DNA from 2 places in the Halomonas sp. ANAO-440 genome. Region 2 is predicted to be linked to the other one. Evidence: predicted binding sites of a transcription regulator. Region 2 holds the regulator's gene; the other holds the start of a gene.
What was found. Region 2 encodes sigma-54, which starts transcription at its own class of promoters, with help from an activator protein. Its sites were predicted from a motif close to TGGCACNNNNNTTGCTNT; they were not measured.
Positions count from the first base shown of each region.

Region 1: KZO25_RS10575 (nitrate reductase) is a predicted target of sigma-54. The motif match lies at 4,822-4,839, and genes of this name have one in related genera.

Region 1 covers NZ_JAHXBV010000012.1:69,364-77,879, forward strand. The annotation lists gene nirB (nitrite reductase large subunit NirB) at 1-1,324, opposite strand, end outside; gene KZO25_RS10560 (NAD(P)/FAD-dependent oxidoreductase) at 1,321-2,637, opposite strand; gene KZO25_RS10565 (CmpA/NrtA family ABC transporter substrate-binding protein) at 2,905-3,942, opposite strand; gene KZO25_RS10570 (ANTAR domain-containing response regulator) at 3,957-4,556, opposite strand; gene KZO25_RS10575 (nitrate reductase) at 4,987-7,770, shown strand; gene cobA (uroporphyrinogen-III C-methyltransferase) at 7,850-8,516, shown strand, end outside.
Region 2 covers NZ_JAHXBV010000002.1:186,123-194,638, forward strand. The annotation lists gene rapZ (RNase adapter RapZ) at 1-885, opposite strand, end outside; gene ptsN (PTS IIA-like nitrogen regulatory protein PtsN) at 925-1,401, opposite strand; gene hpf (ribosome hibernation-promoting factor, HPF/YfiA family) at 1,407-1,715, opposite strand; gene KZO25_RS01870 (RNA polymerase factor sigma-54) at 1,825-3,243, opposite strand; gene lptB (LPS export ABC transporter ATP-binding protein) at 3,403-4,128, opposite strand; gene lptA (lipopolysaccharide transport periplasmic protein LptA) at 4,136-4,663, opposite strand; gene lptC (LPS export ABC transporter periplasmic protein LptC) at 4,660-5,283, opposite strand; gene KZO25_RS01890 (KdsC family phosphatase) at 5,288-5,845, opposite strand; gene KZO25_RS01895 (KpsF/GutQ family sugar-phosphate isomerase) at 5,937-6,947, opposite strand; gene KZO25_RS01900 (calcium/sodium antiporter) at 6,980-7,927, opposite strand; gene KZO25_RS01905 (ABC transporter ATP-binding protein) at 8,071-8,516, shown strand, end outside.

The DNA of each region.
Region 1 (8,516 bases), on a different contig from region 2:
TGTCGCCCTTGGTCACGTTATGACACGAGCAGATCATGGCCGTTTCCGGCAGGGCGTCGGGGCCCAGGGTGGGCGCGCCTTCGCTCGAGGGCAGGATCAGCGCGGCGGGGTCCTCGGGCAGGTCCATGCGGTTGGCGTAGTACTGCAGCAGGGTGTCGTAGTAGCTGTTGTCGCCCACCAGCATGGCGCCGACCAGGCGCTTGCCGTCGCTGGAGACCACCAGCTTGCGATACTGCTGCTTGATCGGATCCAGGAAGCGGAACATGCGTGCGCCGGGGGTGCGGTCGCCGTGGGCGTCGCCGATGGAGCCCACGTCCACGCCCATCAGCTTGAGCTTGGTGCTCATGTCGGCGCCCTTGAAGCTGCCGTCCTGGCTGCCGCTGGCCGTGGCGAGCAGGGTGGCGGCGGCGGCCTTGGCCATCTGGTAGCCGGGGGCCACCAGGCCGAAGATGCTGTTGTTCCACAGCGCCACCTCACCCACGGCGAGAATGGCCGGGTCGTTGGTCAGGCAGCGGTCGTCGATCACCACGCCGCCGCGCTCGCCGATCTCCAGGCCGCAGTCCCGGGCCAGGTCGTCGCGGGGGCGAATGCCGGCGGAGAACACGATCAGGTCGGTCTCCAGCACCTTGTCGTCCTGGAACACCATGCGGTGGCGGCTGGCCTCGCCGTCGACGATCTCCTGGGTGGCGCGGCCGGTCAGCACCTGCACGCCTAGCGACTCGATCTTCTCGCGCAGCAGCTCGCCGCCTTCGCTGTCGACCTGCATCGGCATCAGCCGGGGGGCGAACTCGACCACGGCGGTGTCCAGGTTGAGGCCGCGCAGGGCGTTGGCGGCTTCCAGGCCGAGCAGGCCGCCGCCCACCACCACGCCGGTATTGGCGGTTTCGGCCATGGCGCGAATGGCGTCGAGATCCTCCAGGGTACGGTAGACCAGGCAGCCTTCCCGGTCGTTGCCGGGGATCGGCGGCACGAAGGGATAGGAGCCGGTGGCCAGCACCAGGCGGTCGTAGGCGTAGCGGCCCTGGGGTGTCGTCACCTCGCTCTTGTCGCGGTCGATGGCGGTGACCGCCTCGTGCAAGCGAAGAGCAATGCCGTGCTCGGCGTAGTACTCGGCGGTGGAGAGGGCCAGCGAGTCGGCGTCGCGGCCGCTGAAATACTCGGAGAGGTGAACCCGGTCGTAGGCCAGGTGGCGCTCTTCGCCGAACACGGTGATTTCGTAGTGCTCGGTGGCGCCATGTTCGACCAGTTGCTCGACCAGGTGGTGGCCGACCATGCCGTTACCGATGACGATCAACTGGGATTTGGTGGCGTTAGGCGTGTTCATGCGGCCTCCTTGACGGGGCGTTCCGGAGAGTCTGGATTGGCGTGTTCGTGAAGCAGGGCGTCGGCATCGGCGGCGCCCAGCAGCAGGGCCTGACGGCAGGGGCCGAGGTCGGTGCCGGCCAGCGAGTGTTCGAAGTACCAGGGCCCCATGGCGGTATCGCCGTAGAGAACGGCACCGACGATGCGCCCGTCGCACAGCAGCAGGCGGCGATAGTCGCCCTGCAGCGGGTCGCGGTAAGTGAGCACGTCGTGGTCGGGTTCCGCCTCGGTGGGGCCGAAGGCGTAGAGCGATACGCCGCTCACCTTGAGCTTGGTGGCACAGGGCGTCTCCACGTAGCCTGCCGTCGGCTCGCCGGCCAGATGCGCGGCCAGGACCTCGACCTGCTTCCAGATGGGTTCCACCAGGCCGAAGGTATTGCCCTGGAATTCGCAGCATTCGCCCAGGGCGTGGATGGCCGGGTCGGAGGTGGTGAGGGTCTCGTCGACGACGATGGCGCGGTTGACCTCGAGCCGGGCCGCCTGGCCCAGCTCCTTGTTGGGCGTGATGCCAATGGCCACCACCACGCACTCGGCCGGGAGCCACTGTCCGTCGCTCAGCATGGCGCCGGTGACATGGCCCTGGTCGTCTCCGGTCAGGTGGTCCAGGCCGGCATCGGTATGGATGTCGAGGCCGCGGCTGCAGAGCTCGGCTTCGAGCAACCGGGCGGCGGTGATGTCCAGCTGACGGTTCATCAGCCGGTCGTCACGCTGGATCAGGCTCACGTTCATGCCGCGCTTGGCTTGGCCCTGTTTCCGCAGGCCTTCGGCGGCTTCCAGGCCCAGCAGGCCGCCGCCGATCACCACGGCACTGCCGCCGGCTTGCGCGGCACGTGTCAGGGCGTCGGCATCGTTCAGGTCGCGAAAGACGTGGACGCCGGCTAGTTCCAGCCCGGGAATGGGCGGCATCGCCGGGCGTGAGCCGGTGGCCAGCACCAGGCGGTCATAGTCGAGGGTGCGACCGGCGTCGGTGGTCAGGCGGCGCGATTGGCGGTCGATGTTGGTGACCCGCTCACCGAGAACCAGGTCGATCCGCTGTTCGGCATACCAGTCGGCATCGCGCAGCGTCAGCGCGTCGCGCTCCATCTCGCCGGCCAGTAGCGGCGAGAGCAGGATACGGTTGTAGGCTGGCTGCGGCTCCTCGCCGATCACGGTGATACGCAGTGACAGGGCCGGCCGCTTGGCCAGGGCTTCAACCAGCCGGTGGCCAGCCATCCCGTTGCCGATGATCACGAGATGCTCGAGCGTGACCGACTGGAGTGCGGACTGTGGGTGCATGTAGTGACACCTCCGAAGCGGGTAAGAAAGCAGCGGCACAAAAAGAAGACGCTCCATCACGACCCCGCCTGGGGTGTGCTGGAGCGTCTTCGCCCGTTGCTACTGTTCGAGAGCGACCGCCATTGATCGCGTAGTTGATGAGTACCAATCAAGAAGCTGGCCAAGATTCTCTTGATGTCAGTTTTATTGTTTTATTTCATACTCTTGGGAATGCCTTTCCAGAAGGGGTGTCCGGCGCTCAGCCGTTTCAGGTCGGCCGCCTGCACGTCACTGGTGCATGGCAGCATCGAAATGCACAGGGGCGTAGCACTCGTGGAGCGTCGGGATGTCCAGGGCACGATCCAGGTGACGCAGGGAGCGGTCCAGCTGTTCGGCAATCCGACCTATGGCGTCCACGTCGGGGCGCAGGATCCCGGGGCCGAACAGCCGCTGGTGAATCGGAGTGACGTCCAGGGGCAGGGTGTCGAGATGGCTCACCGAGCGGTCCAGGTAGGGCGGCAGGGCGAGCCACTCCAGCGCCTGGTGGCGGTTGTCGGGAGAGTCGGCGAGCCAGTCGCTGGCCGCCACCAGCGCCCGGGTCAGGGCGGCAAGCGTGGCGGGGTAGTGGTGAGCCCAGGATCGGGTCACGCCCAATACCTTCTCGGGGTGGTCGGGCCATAGCTGTACACCGCTGGCCACGAGCTGGCCGACACCCTGGTGCGCGGCCAGGCTGCCCCAGGGTTCGCCGGCGCAGAAGCCGTCGATCTGGCCTTCGCTGAGGGCCGCCACCATGCGCGGGGGCGGCAGGACGATCAGTTCCACGTCGCGGTCGGGATCGATGCCGCCCAGACTCAGCCACTCCCGCAGCAGGTAGTGCTGGCACGAGAAGGGGTAGACCATGGCCAGCCGCGGGCGATGAGGGCCGCTGTGCTGACCGAGCCAGGCGCCGACGGCGCGTGCGCTGTCGGCCGGGTCGCTGCCCAGGGCGGCACCGCTCTGCTGGCAGAGGGATTCCGACAGCACGATGGCATTGCCGTTGCGGCTCAGGGTGATCGGCGCCAGGGCGTCGCAGGGCGCCCGCTCCAGCCCGAGACTCATGGCCAGCGGCATGGGCGAGAGCATCTGGGCGCCATCGAGCAGCCCGGCGGCCACCTTGTCGCGCAGGGTCGACCAGGCGTTCTCCCGTGACAGCGATACCTCGACCCCCTGTTCGGAAAAGAAGCCCCGTTCACGGGCGATGACCAGCAGGGCGGCATCCAGCAGCGGCACGAAGCCCAGGGTCAGGTGATTCAGCTCGGGTGTGGTGTGCATGTCCTGCGGATTCATGAATAGACCTCTGTTCAGTCAGGCGAGCGCGTGTTCAGGCGTTCCAGGATATCGATGACGCTGTCGGCCACCTCGGCAATACGCTGGCTGCGGTCCATGGCGAGCTTGCGCAGCATGCGATAGGCCTGCTCCTCGTCGCAGTCCTGATGCTTCATCAACAGCCCCTTGGCGCGTTCGATGCGCTTGCGCTCGGTGAGCTGGTTGCGGGTCTTCTCCAGTTCGCGGCGCATGGACTGGAAGGCATCGAAGCGGGCAATCGCCACCTCGATGATCGCCTTGACCCGGCCGGGAATCAGGCCGTCGACCACGTAGGCGCTGACGCCGACCTTGAGGGCGGCCTGGAGGATGTCCGGGTCGTGCTGGTCGGCGAAGAAGACCACCGGGCGCGGGTTCTCGCGGTTGAGCAGCGCCATGCTGTCCAGGGTGTCGCGGTCGGGGGATTCCATGTCGATGATCACCACGTCGGGCTGGTGCCGGGCGACCATCTCGTTGAGGCTGGCTGGGCTTGTCAGGCGGCAGACCACACGGTGTCCATCGGCGACCAGGGCCTCCTCGACCATGGCCGCGCGCACGACTTCATCATCAACCAGCAGCACATTCAGCGGTGGGGGCATGGCAGTCTCGCTAGTCACGTTGCATCTCTACGCTGCGATGCAAGATACATTCCAGATATTGCAACTCCGCGGCACGCCAAGTCCTGCGGGCCGGGTCTTGACGGCCTGGCGGTGTGTCTTGCGATTATCCGGCCCGATGCGCGGCGTTTCGGCACTACCGTGGTGCAGCATGGCAGTTGGGGTGAGAGATCCTGGGGCAGTGGCTCGATGTCAGGAACGATAGAAGGCCATCAGGGAGCCGGAATACTGGCAGATGCCGTTCGCCTGGCACAAAGATTGCTTCATCCTGTATAGAAAATGCTCAACGCTGGGCAAAGCAGCAAGAGGCGCCCACCGCGCTTCATCGGCAACGACGCCCACCCGCCGTCTCTTCTAAAGAGTCGGCGGGTGGGCGTTTGCATTTTGCGAACATGCGTTACAGGAGATCGTCATGCACCAGGCTCTAACCACTTGCCCCTACTGCGGTGTTGGCTGCGGCGTGCAGGCGGAAGTCGACGGCGAGCGCATCATCGGCGTCAGCGGTGACAGCACGCATCCGGCGAATTTCGGGCGGCTCTGCGTCAAGGGTTCGGCGCTGCACGAGACCCTGGGTGAGCATGGCCGGCTGACGCGTCCCCGGGTCGACGGCGTGGAGGTGGACTGGGACACGGCACTGGATGCCGTGGCCGACAGGCTTCAGGCCACACGCCGCGACCATGGCTACCATGCCGTGGCGGCCTACCTCTCGGGTCAGCTGCTCACCGAGGACTATTACGTCGCCAACAAGCTGTTCAAGGGCTTCCTGGGGACGCCGCACCTGGACACCAACTCGCGGCTCTGCATGGCCTCGGCGGTGGCGGCCTACAAGCGCGCCTTCGGCGCCGACGCCGTGCCCTGCAACTACGAGGACCTGGAGGAGGCGGAGCTGGTGGTACTGGTGGGATCGAACCTGGCCTGGAACCATCCGGTGCTGTATCAGCGCATCAAGGCGGCCAAGCAGATCAATCCGCTGATGCGTGTCGTGGTGATCGACCCCAGGGTCACTGACAGCTGCGAGATCGCCGACCTCTATCTCGGCCTCGCTCCCGGCAGCGATGCGCGGCTGTTCAATGGCCTGCTGGCCTGGATGGACGACCGTTCCAAGCTGGACCGGGTCTACCTGGACAACCATACCCAGGGCATGGAGGAGGCCCTGGCGGCGGCCCGCGAGGACGACACCTCGCTGGAGGCCATTGCCGCCGACTGCGATGTGGACCCGGAGCGGCTGGAAACCTTCTTCTACTGGTTCTCAAGCCACCTCCACGTGGTGACGCTCTACTCCCAGGGCGTCAACCAGTCCTCCAGCGGCACCGACAAGTGCAACGCCATCATCAATTGCCATCTGGCCGGCGGCAAGATCGGCCTGCCGGGGGCGGGGCCCTTCTCGATTACCGGCCAGCCCAACGCCATGGGCGGCCGCGAAGTGGGCGGGTTGGCCAACCAGCTGGCGGCGCACATGGACTACCACACGCCGGACGCCCTCGAACGGGTCACACGCTTCTGGACGACAGAATCGCTGGAGCCCACCCTGCCCGACGCGCCAGGCCACAAGGCGGTGGAGCTGTTCGAGGCCATCGAGCGGGGCGAGGTTCAGGCGGTGTGGATCATGGCCACCAACCCGGTGGTGAGCCTGCCGGATGCCAACCGCGTGCGTGCGGCACTGGCCAAGTGCCCGCTGGTGATCGTCTCCGAATGCATGGCCGACACCGATTTGCTCCCCTTTGCCGATATCGTGCTGCCGGCCTCGAGCTGGTCCGAGAAGGATGGCACCGTGACCAACTCCGAGCGGCGTATCTCCCGCCAGCGCGGGCTGCTGCCGCCACCGGGAGAGGCCCGTCACGACTGGTGGATCATCGGCGAGGTGGCCAGGCGACTCGGTTTCGGCGAAGCCTTTGCCTATGAACACCCCAGCGAGATCTTCGACGAGCATGCCCGGCTCTCCGGCTTCGAGAATGGTGAAGGCCCCGGCGAGGGCCGCCGGCTGTTCGATATCTCCGGCCTGACCGGGCTCGACCGCGACGCCTATGATGCCCTGGCGCCGATCCAGTGGCCGGTGACGCGGGGTGCGCCGAGCGGCACGGCGAGGCTGTTCGAGGATGGGCGCTTTGCCACCCCGGATGGCAAGGCGCGACTGATTGCGGTACACCCACGGGGGCCAGAGCAGGCCCTGAGCGAGGCTCGTCCGCTGAGGCTCAATACCGGCAGGGTGCGCGATCAGTGGCACACCATGACCCGCACCGGCCGTGCGCCACGGCTGATGAACCACCGCAGCGAACCCTTCATCGAGCTCCATCCCGACGATGCGCACCACTACGGTATCGATGACAAGGCGCTGGCGCGGCTGGAGGGAGCGGGTGGGGACTATGTGGGGCGCGTGCGGGTATCCAAGGCGCAGCGGCGTGGCGAAGTGTTCGTGCCCATGCACTGGACCGGCCGGTTCAGCGGCGCCGCCCGCATGGGCAGCCTGCTGGCGCCCCATTGCGATCCTGTTTCCGGTCAGCCGGAATCGAAGCACGGGGCCGTGTCGATAGCGCCGCTGGCGCCGAGCTGGCAAGCTACGCTGATAGTAGCCGACGACCTGACGCTGGATGCGGCATGGTGCGACAGCTCGCGCTACTGGGCTCGTATACCGCTATCCGACTGTCAGCGCTGGCAGTTGGCAGGCGGCAAGAGCGGTAATGACATGCCCGACTGGCAGGCCTGGCTGGCCGAGCATCTACCGGTGGCGCCGACGCTGTGGTGCGAGGACCCGGGCGATGGTCGCCTGCGTGCGGCGGGCATCGCCGATGGCAAGCTGCGCTGGTGGTTGATGGTAGGCCCCCCCGGCGAGCTGCCCGGCATTGCCTGGCTCGATGAGCGTTTCCAGGAGGCCGCGCGGGGTGAACGCCTGGATGCGGCGCGGCAGCGGCGGCTGCTGGCCGGCTGTGACGATGGTGCCGCCGACAGCGGACCTGTCGTGTGCAGTTGCCATCAGGTGGGCCAGAGTACCATTCGCCATGCCATTCGCAGTGGTGACGACAGCGTCGAGGCGCTGGGTGCCCGATTGGCCTGCGGCACCCAGTGTGGCAGTTGCATTCCCGAGTTGAAGTCCCTGATTGAAGAAGCAAGAGCGGAAGGAAATGCCCAAGAAGGTGCCGACGAGGAGAGGGCCCATGCGAGCGCTGAGCCGAAGTCTGAAAACGTTACTATCGCGTGATGCCTTGAACGCGGGTTTGGCACGCTTTGGCCTCGGTCGCTCTTTCCGCTGCCTGGGAGACGCCAGGGAGTGTGGCAGCATGCCCTCCCTGGCGCTGCGCGGCGGTTGCCAGCCGGGGCGTGTCTACCTGGTGGGTGCCGGGAGCGGCGACGTGGAGCTATTGACGCTGAAGGCCGCCCGTCTGCTGCAGCAGGCCGACGCCATCGTCTACGACCGCCTGATCGGCGATGAGGTACTGTCGCTGATTCCCCCCGGACGAGAACGCTACTATGTGGGCAAGGCGCGGGGTCATCACAGCGTGCCTCAGGCCGAGATCGGTGAGCTGATGGTCAAGCTGGCGGGGCAGGATAAGTCGGTGGTACGCCTGAAAGGCGGCGACCCCGGCATCTTCGGGCGCATGGGTGAAGAGCTTGCCGCCCTGGCCGAGGCCAATGTGCCCGCCGAGATCGTACCCGGTATCACGGCGGCGTCGGCCGCCGCCGCCGGCATGGGTATCCCGCTGACCGATCGCGGCCACGCCCAGCAGGTGCGCTTCATCACCGCCCAACTGTGCCGCGAGGGTGGCGAGCCCGACTGGGGCGATCTGGCCCGGCGGGACGAGACCCTTATCTTCTATATGGGCCTCTCCAAGGTGGAAACCATCTGTTCCGGTTTGCGCCTGGCAGGGCTGCCCGATAACTGGCCGATCATGCTGGTCGCCAACGCCAGCCATGCCGACCAGCAGGCGCTCACCGGCACCTTGGCGG
Region 2 (8,516 bases):
CTGTGGTGAGGGGGAGACCGGCGTGTGTATGCCGAGCTCCCGGTGGCGCAGGCGAACGTCAGGCTGCAGCTGGGCCAGGTGGTGTGCCAGCCGTTCGGCAAGGTATACCGAGCGATGCTGTCCACCGGTGCAGCCGATGGCGACGGTGAGATAGCTTCTGTGGCTGCTGCGATAGGCGGGGAGCCAGCGCTCGATCCAGCCGATGATGTCGTCAAGCATCTCCCCCACCAGCGGATACTGCTCCAGGAACTCAACGATGCTGGGCTCGCGGCCGGTGGCGGAACGCAGCCGCGGGTCCCAGTAGGGGTTTGGCAGGCAGCGGGCATCAAAGACGATATCCGCATCAAGGGGCACCCCTCCCTTGAAGCCGAAGGACTCGACGGTAAGCGTCAACTGATCGGGCCGATGGCTGGCAACCTGGTCGGTGATGCGGCCTCGCAGGTCATGGACCGAAAGCCGGGAAGTGTCGATGATCAAGTCGGCCAGATTGCGAATGTCGCTCAGGGTGGCGTCTTCCGACTCGATTGCCTCTCCCAGCGTCATGTCGCTGCCACGCGTCATCGGATGGCGTCGCCGTGTGGCCGAGTATCGCTCGATCAGAATTCTTGCATCTGTGGTGAGGTATATTACCTGGCAATCGATCTTGCGGGCGCGCAGCTCCTCGAGCAGACGGGGGAAGCGCTCCAGGGCATGGGGGAGGTTGCGTGAGTCGATGCTGACAGCAATGGAGGATTGTCCGGACGGTCCGCTGGGCAGTTCTTCCACCAGCGATCCCAGCAGCATCGCTGGAAAGTTGTCGATGGCGTAGTAGCCCAGGTCTTCGAGCGCCTGCAGTGCGATCGACTTGCCGGAGCCGGAACGGCCACTGATGATCACGAGCTGCATGCGGGTCTCCTGGTTGGCTGGCCGGGCGGCCCGGGAAGGTCAGAGCGGCGTCGGCGTCTGTCGTCGAATGGCTTCAATGAGCCGCTCGTGGAGCTCACGTTGGCTGTTGCTCTTGCGCAGTGCCACTCGAGTGTCGACATCGTTCATGATGCTGGCCACCTGGCTGAGTAGCGCCAGATGTGTATCGTCCGCCTCTTCCGGGACCAGCAGTACGAAGACCAGGTCGACCGGCTCTCCGTCGATGGCGTCGAAATCGATAGGCTCCGCCAGCTGGAGGAAGGCCGCGACCGGACTGTGACAGTGGGGGCTCCTGGCGTGAGGAATGGCCACCCCATTGCCGATGCCCGTGCTACCGAGGCGTTCTCTGCCGATCAGGCGGGCAAAGACTTCCTGGCTGTCGAGGCTCGGCGTGTTCTGTGCGATGAAGGTGCTGAAGAATTCCAGCACCCGTTTCTTGCTGCCACCGGGGACGCCGAACAAGGCGCGCTCCGGCGGCAGAATGGTTTCCAGTGTCATGGCAATCAGCGAATGCCGGCGCCCTGGGCGCGGGCCTGGGCTTTTTCCTTGTGTTTGACCAGTTGACGGTCGAGCTTGTCGGTCAGTGCGTCAATAGCGGCGTACATGTCGGGATCGGTGGCCTCGGCATGAAGGTCGGCGCCGGCAGCATGCAGGGTGCAGGCGGCCAGTTGACGCTCCTTCTCTACCGAAAGCGTGACCTGGACGTTGGTGATGTTGTCGTAGTGGCGCTGCACGCGGGTCAGTTTTTCGCTGACGTAGTCACGCAGGGCATCGGTCAGTTCCACATGGTGGCCGGTAATATTGACTTGCATGACAGGCTCCTTCGTCCTTCGGGTGGTGCCTCGATTGTAACCCTTTTTGAGGCCCTGCAAACCCCTCCCTTTCCGGTTTCCTGCGAAGGGTCAAGAGAGCGGGCTGGGGTCAGCGAAATCGCTTGCGCTCGCTTGAGGAGGGTATGCCCAACGCTTCCCGGTACTTGGCGACGGTTCGCCGCGCAACGCGGATGCCGTCCTCGGCCAGCAGATCGACCAGGCGACTGTCCGACAGCGGCTTGCGGGGCGGCTCGTCCTGTACCAGCTTGCGGATCCGGGCACGGATCGCGGTGCTGGAATAGGCGTCGCCTTCGCCTTCTCCGCCGCCGACATGGCTGGAGAAGAAGAACTTGAGTTCGAACACGCCGCGCGGCGTGTGGATGAATTTCTGGGTCGTTACGCGAGAGATGGTCGACTCATGCATATCCACGGCCTGGGCAATATCAGCCAGTATCAGTGGCCGCATGGCCTCCTCCCCCTGCTCGAGAAAGTCGAGCTGGCGGGCCATGATCTCGCGGCCGACCCGCAGCAGGGTGTCGTTCCGGCTGGCCAGGCTCTTCATCAGCCAGCGCGCCTCCTGAAGGTGATCCTTGAGAAACTGGTTGTCCTGGCTCTTGTCGGCGCGCCTTACCAGGGCCACGTAATCGGGCTGGATGCGCAGTCTTGGCAGGGCGTCGGCGTTGAGCTCGACACGCCAGCCGCGCTCGTCATGGCGAGCGAGCAGGTCGGGGGTGATGTAATTGCCACTCACCTCGGCGAACTCGCTGCCCGGGCGCGGGTCCAGCGAGCGAATCAGACCGATCACCTCCTCCAGGGCCTCATCGTCCAGCCCCAGGCGGCGCTTGAGCAGTCGGCGATCGTCGCTGGCCAGGGCTTCGAGGAACTGGCGGACGAGGCGCCTGGCCTGGGGGAGCAGCGGGGTGTCGTCGGGTAGTGCCGCGAGCTGCAGCATCAGGCATTCACGCAGGTCCCGGGCAAAGACACCGGTAGGTTCGAATTGCTGCAGACGCAGCAGCACCTGCTCGACCTCCCGGGTTGGCAGGCCCTCGAGGCCCTGCTGGCGAAGCCCGTCGCGAATCTCTTCCAGCGGCTGCGCCAGGTAGCCGGTGCCGTCCACGGCATCGATCAGGCTCTCGGCGATCTGGCGCTGGCGCTCGCTGAGATCGGTCATCGCGAGCTGCCAGATCAGGTGGCTGGCCAGGCTCTGCCCGGCGGCCTGGCGTTCAAAATCAGGTCCTTCGCCGCTGCCCGAGCTGGCGCCATGGTCGGGGTAGGTGTCAGACCAGTCGCTGTCGGTGGAAAGTTCAGAGGGAATTTCGCTGGCCCAATCGTCGTCTTGGACCGCTTCGGCGGTCTGTTCGCCGAAGCCGTCGTCGAGTTCCAGCATGGGGTTGGTTTCCAGCGCCTGCTGGATCTCCTGACGCAGATCGAGCGTCGAGAGCTGCAGCAGCGCAATCGCCTGCTGCAGTTGGGGCGTCATGGTCAGCTGAGTGCCGACACGGAGTTGCAAGGATGCTTTCATGGCCATGAGAATAGGGGGCTCATCTGCCGAAAAAAACCACCCTAGCCCCCAATGGTTCGACTTGCAAGTGGTTTGAGTGCAATAAGCATGCCATCCGCAATTTCCGTGCCGAATATGCATGTTTATATTGACAGCAGGCAGTTGTGTTGATTCGAGTCGCCAGGTTTAGAGACGGAAGTCCTCGCCGAGATAGACCTCACGCACCCTGCGGTTGGCGAGAATGGCATTGGCATCACCTTCCGCAATGATCTGCCCGTCTCCGACGATGTAGGCGGTATTGCAGATATCCAATGTCTCGCGCACGTTGTGGTCGGTGATCAGGACGCCGATATCACGCGCCTTGAGCTGACGGATGATGCCTTTGATTTCACCAACGGAAATAGGATCCACGCCAGCGAAAGGCTCATCGAGCAGGATGAAGGCCGGCTCGGTGGCCAGCGCCCTGGCGATCTCCACCCGTCGCCGTTCGCCGCCAGACAGGCTCATGCCGAGATTGTTGCGGATATGGGTAACATGAAAGTCTTCCAGCAGCTCTTCCAAGCGCGCATGACGGCCTCGTCGGTCCAGGTCCTTGCGCGTCTCGAGAATGGCCATGATGTTATCCGCCACCGAGAGCTTGCGAAAGATCGAGGCTTCCTGGGGAAGGTAGCCAATGCCGGCGCGGGCTCGCTCATGCATGGCCGACCCGCTCAGGTCCAGGTCGTCGATATGCACTTCACCGGCGTCGGCGCGGACCAGGCCAACGATCATGTAGAACGAAGTGGTCTTGCCGGCACCGTTGGGGCCGAGAAGGCCGACGATGCTGCCCTGCTCGATGGAGAGGCTGATGTCGTGTACCACACGGCGACGCTTGTAGCTCTTGGCCAGGTGAGTGGCTCTCAGGGTCTTCATTACCACGTCAGCGCTCCGGTTGCAGGGTCATGCGAATCCGCTGGCGCCCTTCGACACCTTCGCTCTCGGCACGAGCCTGAACCACGCGGCGATCGAGGAAGTACTCCAGATAGCCGCCATCGAAGGTATCGCCCCGCTGATGCAGCTCGGCCCTGTCGATCAGTTCGACGCGGCGCTCGGCGACATGATAGATGATGGTTCGCCCCCAGCCACGCACCACGGGTTCGTCCGGGTCGGGCTGCTGCTCGATATAGGCGCGCTCGCCGGTGGCGATGGCGCGAGTCAGTTCGCCAGCCTGGTTGCGGCGGATCTCGACCCGGTTGCCGGTCAGTTGCATGGTCCCCTGGCGAATGTCCACGTCACCGGTATAGACGGCGGTGCCGGCGGTGTCGTCGAGATCGAGCTGGTCGGCCTCGACTTCGATAGGTTGGTCGGCGTCTCGCTGCTGGGCCAGGACCGGGCCGCTTCCCCACGCCATGCCAACCAGCGCCAGGGCGATTAGCATGCGGGCGGTTGGGAACTTGAATTGCTTCATGGCGTGACATCCTCTGGTTCGATGGCTTCGGCCTGGCCCTGCTGGGCGCGCTCCGGGGGGTGGTGGCCGCGAACATTGTCGGTCAAACGTGACCGGTTGTCATGGATCCAGGCATCGAAGCGGTCGCCGCGCATGTGTTGGGGGGGCTGCTGGAGCAGTGCCGGGGTGTCGCTCCAGGCGTGCCCGACATTGGCGTCGAAGTGCAATATTTCTGTGTCGAGCTGCCAGCGTTCCTCGGGGGCGAACAGTCGGGCGTTGCCGGTCAGTGTCAGTGGATTGCCCCCGGGGCCAAGTCGCCCTTCGTCGCCGTTGGCAATCCAGCGCCTACCCTCTCGATCGATCAAGTGGGCCACCGGGGTTACCGCTCGGGTGACATCATCGTGAGGAGTATGCACCAGGCGCGGGCTGTCCAGGCGCTGGTGGGCACGGCCCTGGGCGTCGAATCGCGTCAGCCTGGCTTCTTCGAGGTAGTAGTCAGGTTCGCCGGCCTCGTCGGTGGGCACCGGGCCGGGAGCGGGAGTCTGCCAGGGCGCTAGCCACGCCAGCAGTGCTCCCAGGCCAATCAGGATCAGCAGGAGCCATAGTCGAAACGAGGGGCGGGGCAGGCGCTTGGGCAGCATGGGGTCAGTGCTGGACGTGAAGATAGGTGTCGACCAGGGCGTCTCGGTGTCCCTGGGCTTCGAGCAGGGTATCGCAGATCTCGCGAACGGCCCCGTGGCCACCGCTGCGTAAAGTGACCCAGTCGGCCAGGGCGTGAATGTAGGGAGGGGCTCCAGGGACGGTGATCCCAATGCCGGCCCGCTGGATGGCGGCCAGGTCGGGAAGATCGTCGCCGCAATAGGCGACCTGCTCCAGAGAGAGGTTCTTGCGTCGGCAGAGTTCGCGCAAGGTGGCCAGCTTGTCCTCACAGCTCTGGAAGACGTGGTCGATGCCCAGCGCGGCAGCGCGATGACTGACCATGGAGGATTCTCGACCCGTCAGCAGGGCAACCTGGATGCCGGCGCGCCGCAGCAGCTTGATGCCCAGCCCGTCCTGGGTATGGAATGCCTTGATCTCAACGCCGTCGGCCTGGAAGTAGAGTCGTCCGTCGGTCAGTACCCCATCGACATCGAGGGCCAGTAGACGGATCTGGCGTAGACGGTCGAGGAGCCGGGGGTCGTTGATCGGAGTTGCCAGAGCCATGGGCTCTCCTTGTGGTTCAAAAGGTCAGTGGTTCAAAAGGTCAGGGGTTCAAAAGGTCAGGGGTTCAAAAGGTCAGGGGTTAAATGGGTCGTCAGATCACGCCGCTGCGCAGCAGGTCGTGCATGTGCAGGGCACCGACCGGATGTCCTTCTTCGTCGACCACGGCCAGGGCCGTGATCCGATTGTCCTCCATGACGCGCACCGCCTCGGCGGCCAGCAGGTCGGGGGCGATGCGCTTGCCGGGGCGAGTCATGACGTCATCGACACTCAGTTGGCTGAGGTCGGTATGCTGGTCCAGGGTGCGGCGCAAGTCGCCATCGGTATAGACACCAATCAGTCGATTCTGCACGTCCACCACACAGGTGAAGCCGAGCCCCTGTCGGGACATCTCCAATAGTGCGTCCCGCAGCGGGCTGCCCATCGGGACGCTCGGCAGTCGCGTACCCTGATGCATGAGATCGGCGACCCGTAGCAGGAGCCGCTTTCCCAGGCTGCCTCCCGGGTGTGAGCGGGCGAAGTCCTCAGCGGTGAAGCCGCGGGCTTCCAGCAGGGCGACGGCCAGGGCATCTCCCAGGGCTAGCGCCGCTGTGGTAGAGGCGGTGGGGGCCAGGTCCAGGGGACAGGCCTCACGGGCGACGGCGGCACTCAGGTGAGCGTCGGCATGGCGGGCCAGCGTCGACTCGGGGTTCCCCGTCATGCTGACCAGCGGCGTGCCCATACGCTTGAGTAGTGGCAGAATCGCCGTGACTTCTCCGGTTTCACCGGAGTTGGAAAGGGCCAGCACCACATCGCCCGGAGTGATCATGCCGAGGTCGCCATGGCTGGCCTCGCCGGGGTGGACGAAGAAGGCCGGAGTCCCGGTGCTGGCCAGGGTCGCGGCGATCTTGCCGGCAATATGGCCCGATTTTCCCATGCCGGTGACGACCACCCGACCCTGGCAGGCAAGCATGAGCTCACAGGCATGATCGAAATGGCTATCCAGTCGATCGGCAAGGGCGCCGATGGCCTGGTGTTCGATTTGAAGCGTGCGACGGGCGCTATCGCGCAATGGCGATACGTCGGCGGGATCGGCTTGATGTGGAGAAGCAGCGTCTATGGTCATGATGATGATTGTTGCCCGTTGTGGCGTTTCACTCAAGGAGCGCCGTTGCCGACAAGCCCCAGCCAGCCCAGATAGGCGAGATAGCACCCCAGCAGCAGGCTGGCAGGCAGACGCTCGATGCGGCCTTGGCGCTGCCACAGAAGCAGCATGGACATGGCCAGGGTCAGCAGCAGCATGATCGGATAGTCGCGGCTTGCCGCTGCCGCATCGATCGGCCCAGGTGCGAGCAGGGCAGGAATGGGCAGCACTGCCAGCAGGTTGAACAGGTTCGAGCCGATGACATTGCCGATCGCCAGTTCATGGTGCCCCTTGAGGGCGCTGGCCACGCAGGCGGCCAGCTCCGGCAAGCTTGTGCCGATGGCCACGACGGTCAGGCCGATGATCAGCTCACTGACGCCCATGCCCTGGGCCAGTTCACTGGCGCCCCAGACCAGTATGCGGGAACTGAGTGCCAGCAGCAGCAGCGTGCCGACCAGCCAGCTAAGCGCCCGTGGCAGCGCCAGGTCGGGTATATCTCCCATCGGGGCGACGTCCGGGGTATCGGCACGAACCAGCCACCACAGGCTGAAGATCAGCAGGAGGGAGAGAAACAGTGCGTCGAAGCGTCCCAGGATGCCGTTGGCCAGGGCATAGCCTGCCAGTCCGGTGGCGCCAAGAAGCAGCGGCAGCTCGCGCCGCACCAGAGAGAAGGGGACGGGGATCGGTCGAACCAAGGCCGTGATGCCGAGAACCAGGCCGATGTTGGCGATATTCGAGCCAAGTGCGTTGCCGGTGGCCAGGTCGGGGATACCATCCAGTGCTGCGAATACCGCCACGACCATTTCCGGGGCCGAGGTCCCCAGCGCCACCACGGTCATGCCAATCAGCAGGGGACTCAGGCCGGTGCCGCGCGCCGTGGCTGCGGCAGCGCCGACGAAACGATCGGCGCTCCAGACCAGACCGATGAGGCCGACAGTGGCCATGAGCAGGGGGATCAGCATGAATAAGGCGGGGCCGAGGCATCGAGGAGGCGTATATTAGACGTGCTGGCGGGCCCGGGTGCAAGTGCGGCCTGCGTTGGGCTGGCGCCCTGCGACCCGGTTAGGATACGATGTTCGATAATTTTTTCGATGGACGTCTCGCAATGACCGATTCCCCCTTCGTGGTGGTGGAGGGTCTGCATTTCGCCCGGGGGGAGAAGGACATCTTCCGCGGCGTGGAACTGCAAATCCCGCGGGGCAAGATCACCGCCATCCTGGGTCCCAGCGGTACGGGCAAGACGACCCTGCTCAAGCTGATTGGCGGGCAGCTCGCCCCCGATGCTGGTTGCGTCAGTATCGACGGCGAGGATGTGCATGCCCTGTCCCGAAAGGCGCTTTTTCGATTGCGGCGTCGCATGGGCATGCTGTTCCAGAGCGGTGCACTCTTCTCCGATCTCAGCGTATTCGAGAACGTGGCTTTTCCCCTGCGCGTACATACCGATCTGCCCGAGGCGATGATCCGTGACGTGGCGCTGATGAAGCTGCAGGCAGTCGGGCTGCGCGGCGCGCGCGACCTGATGCCATCGGAGCTTTCCGGGGGGATGGCCCG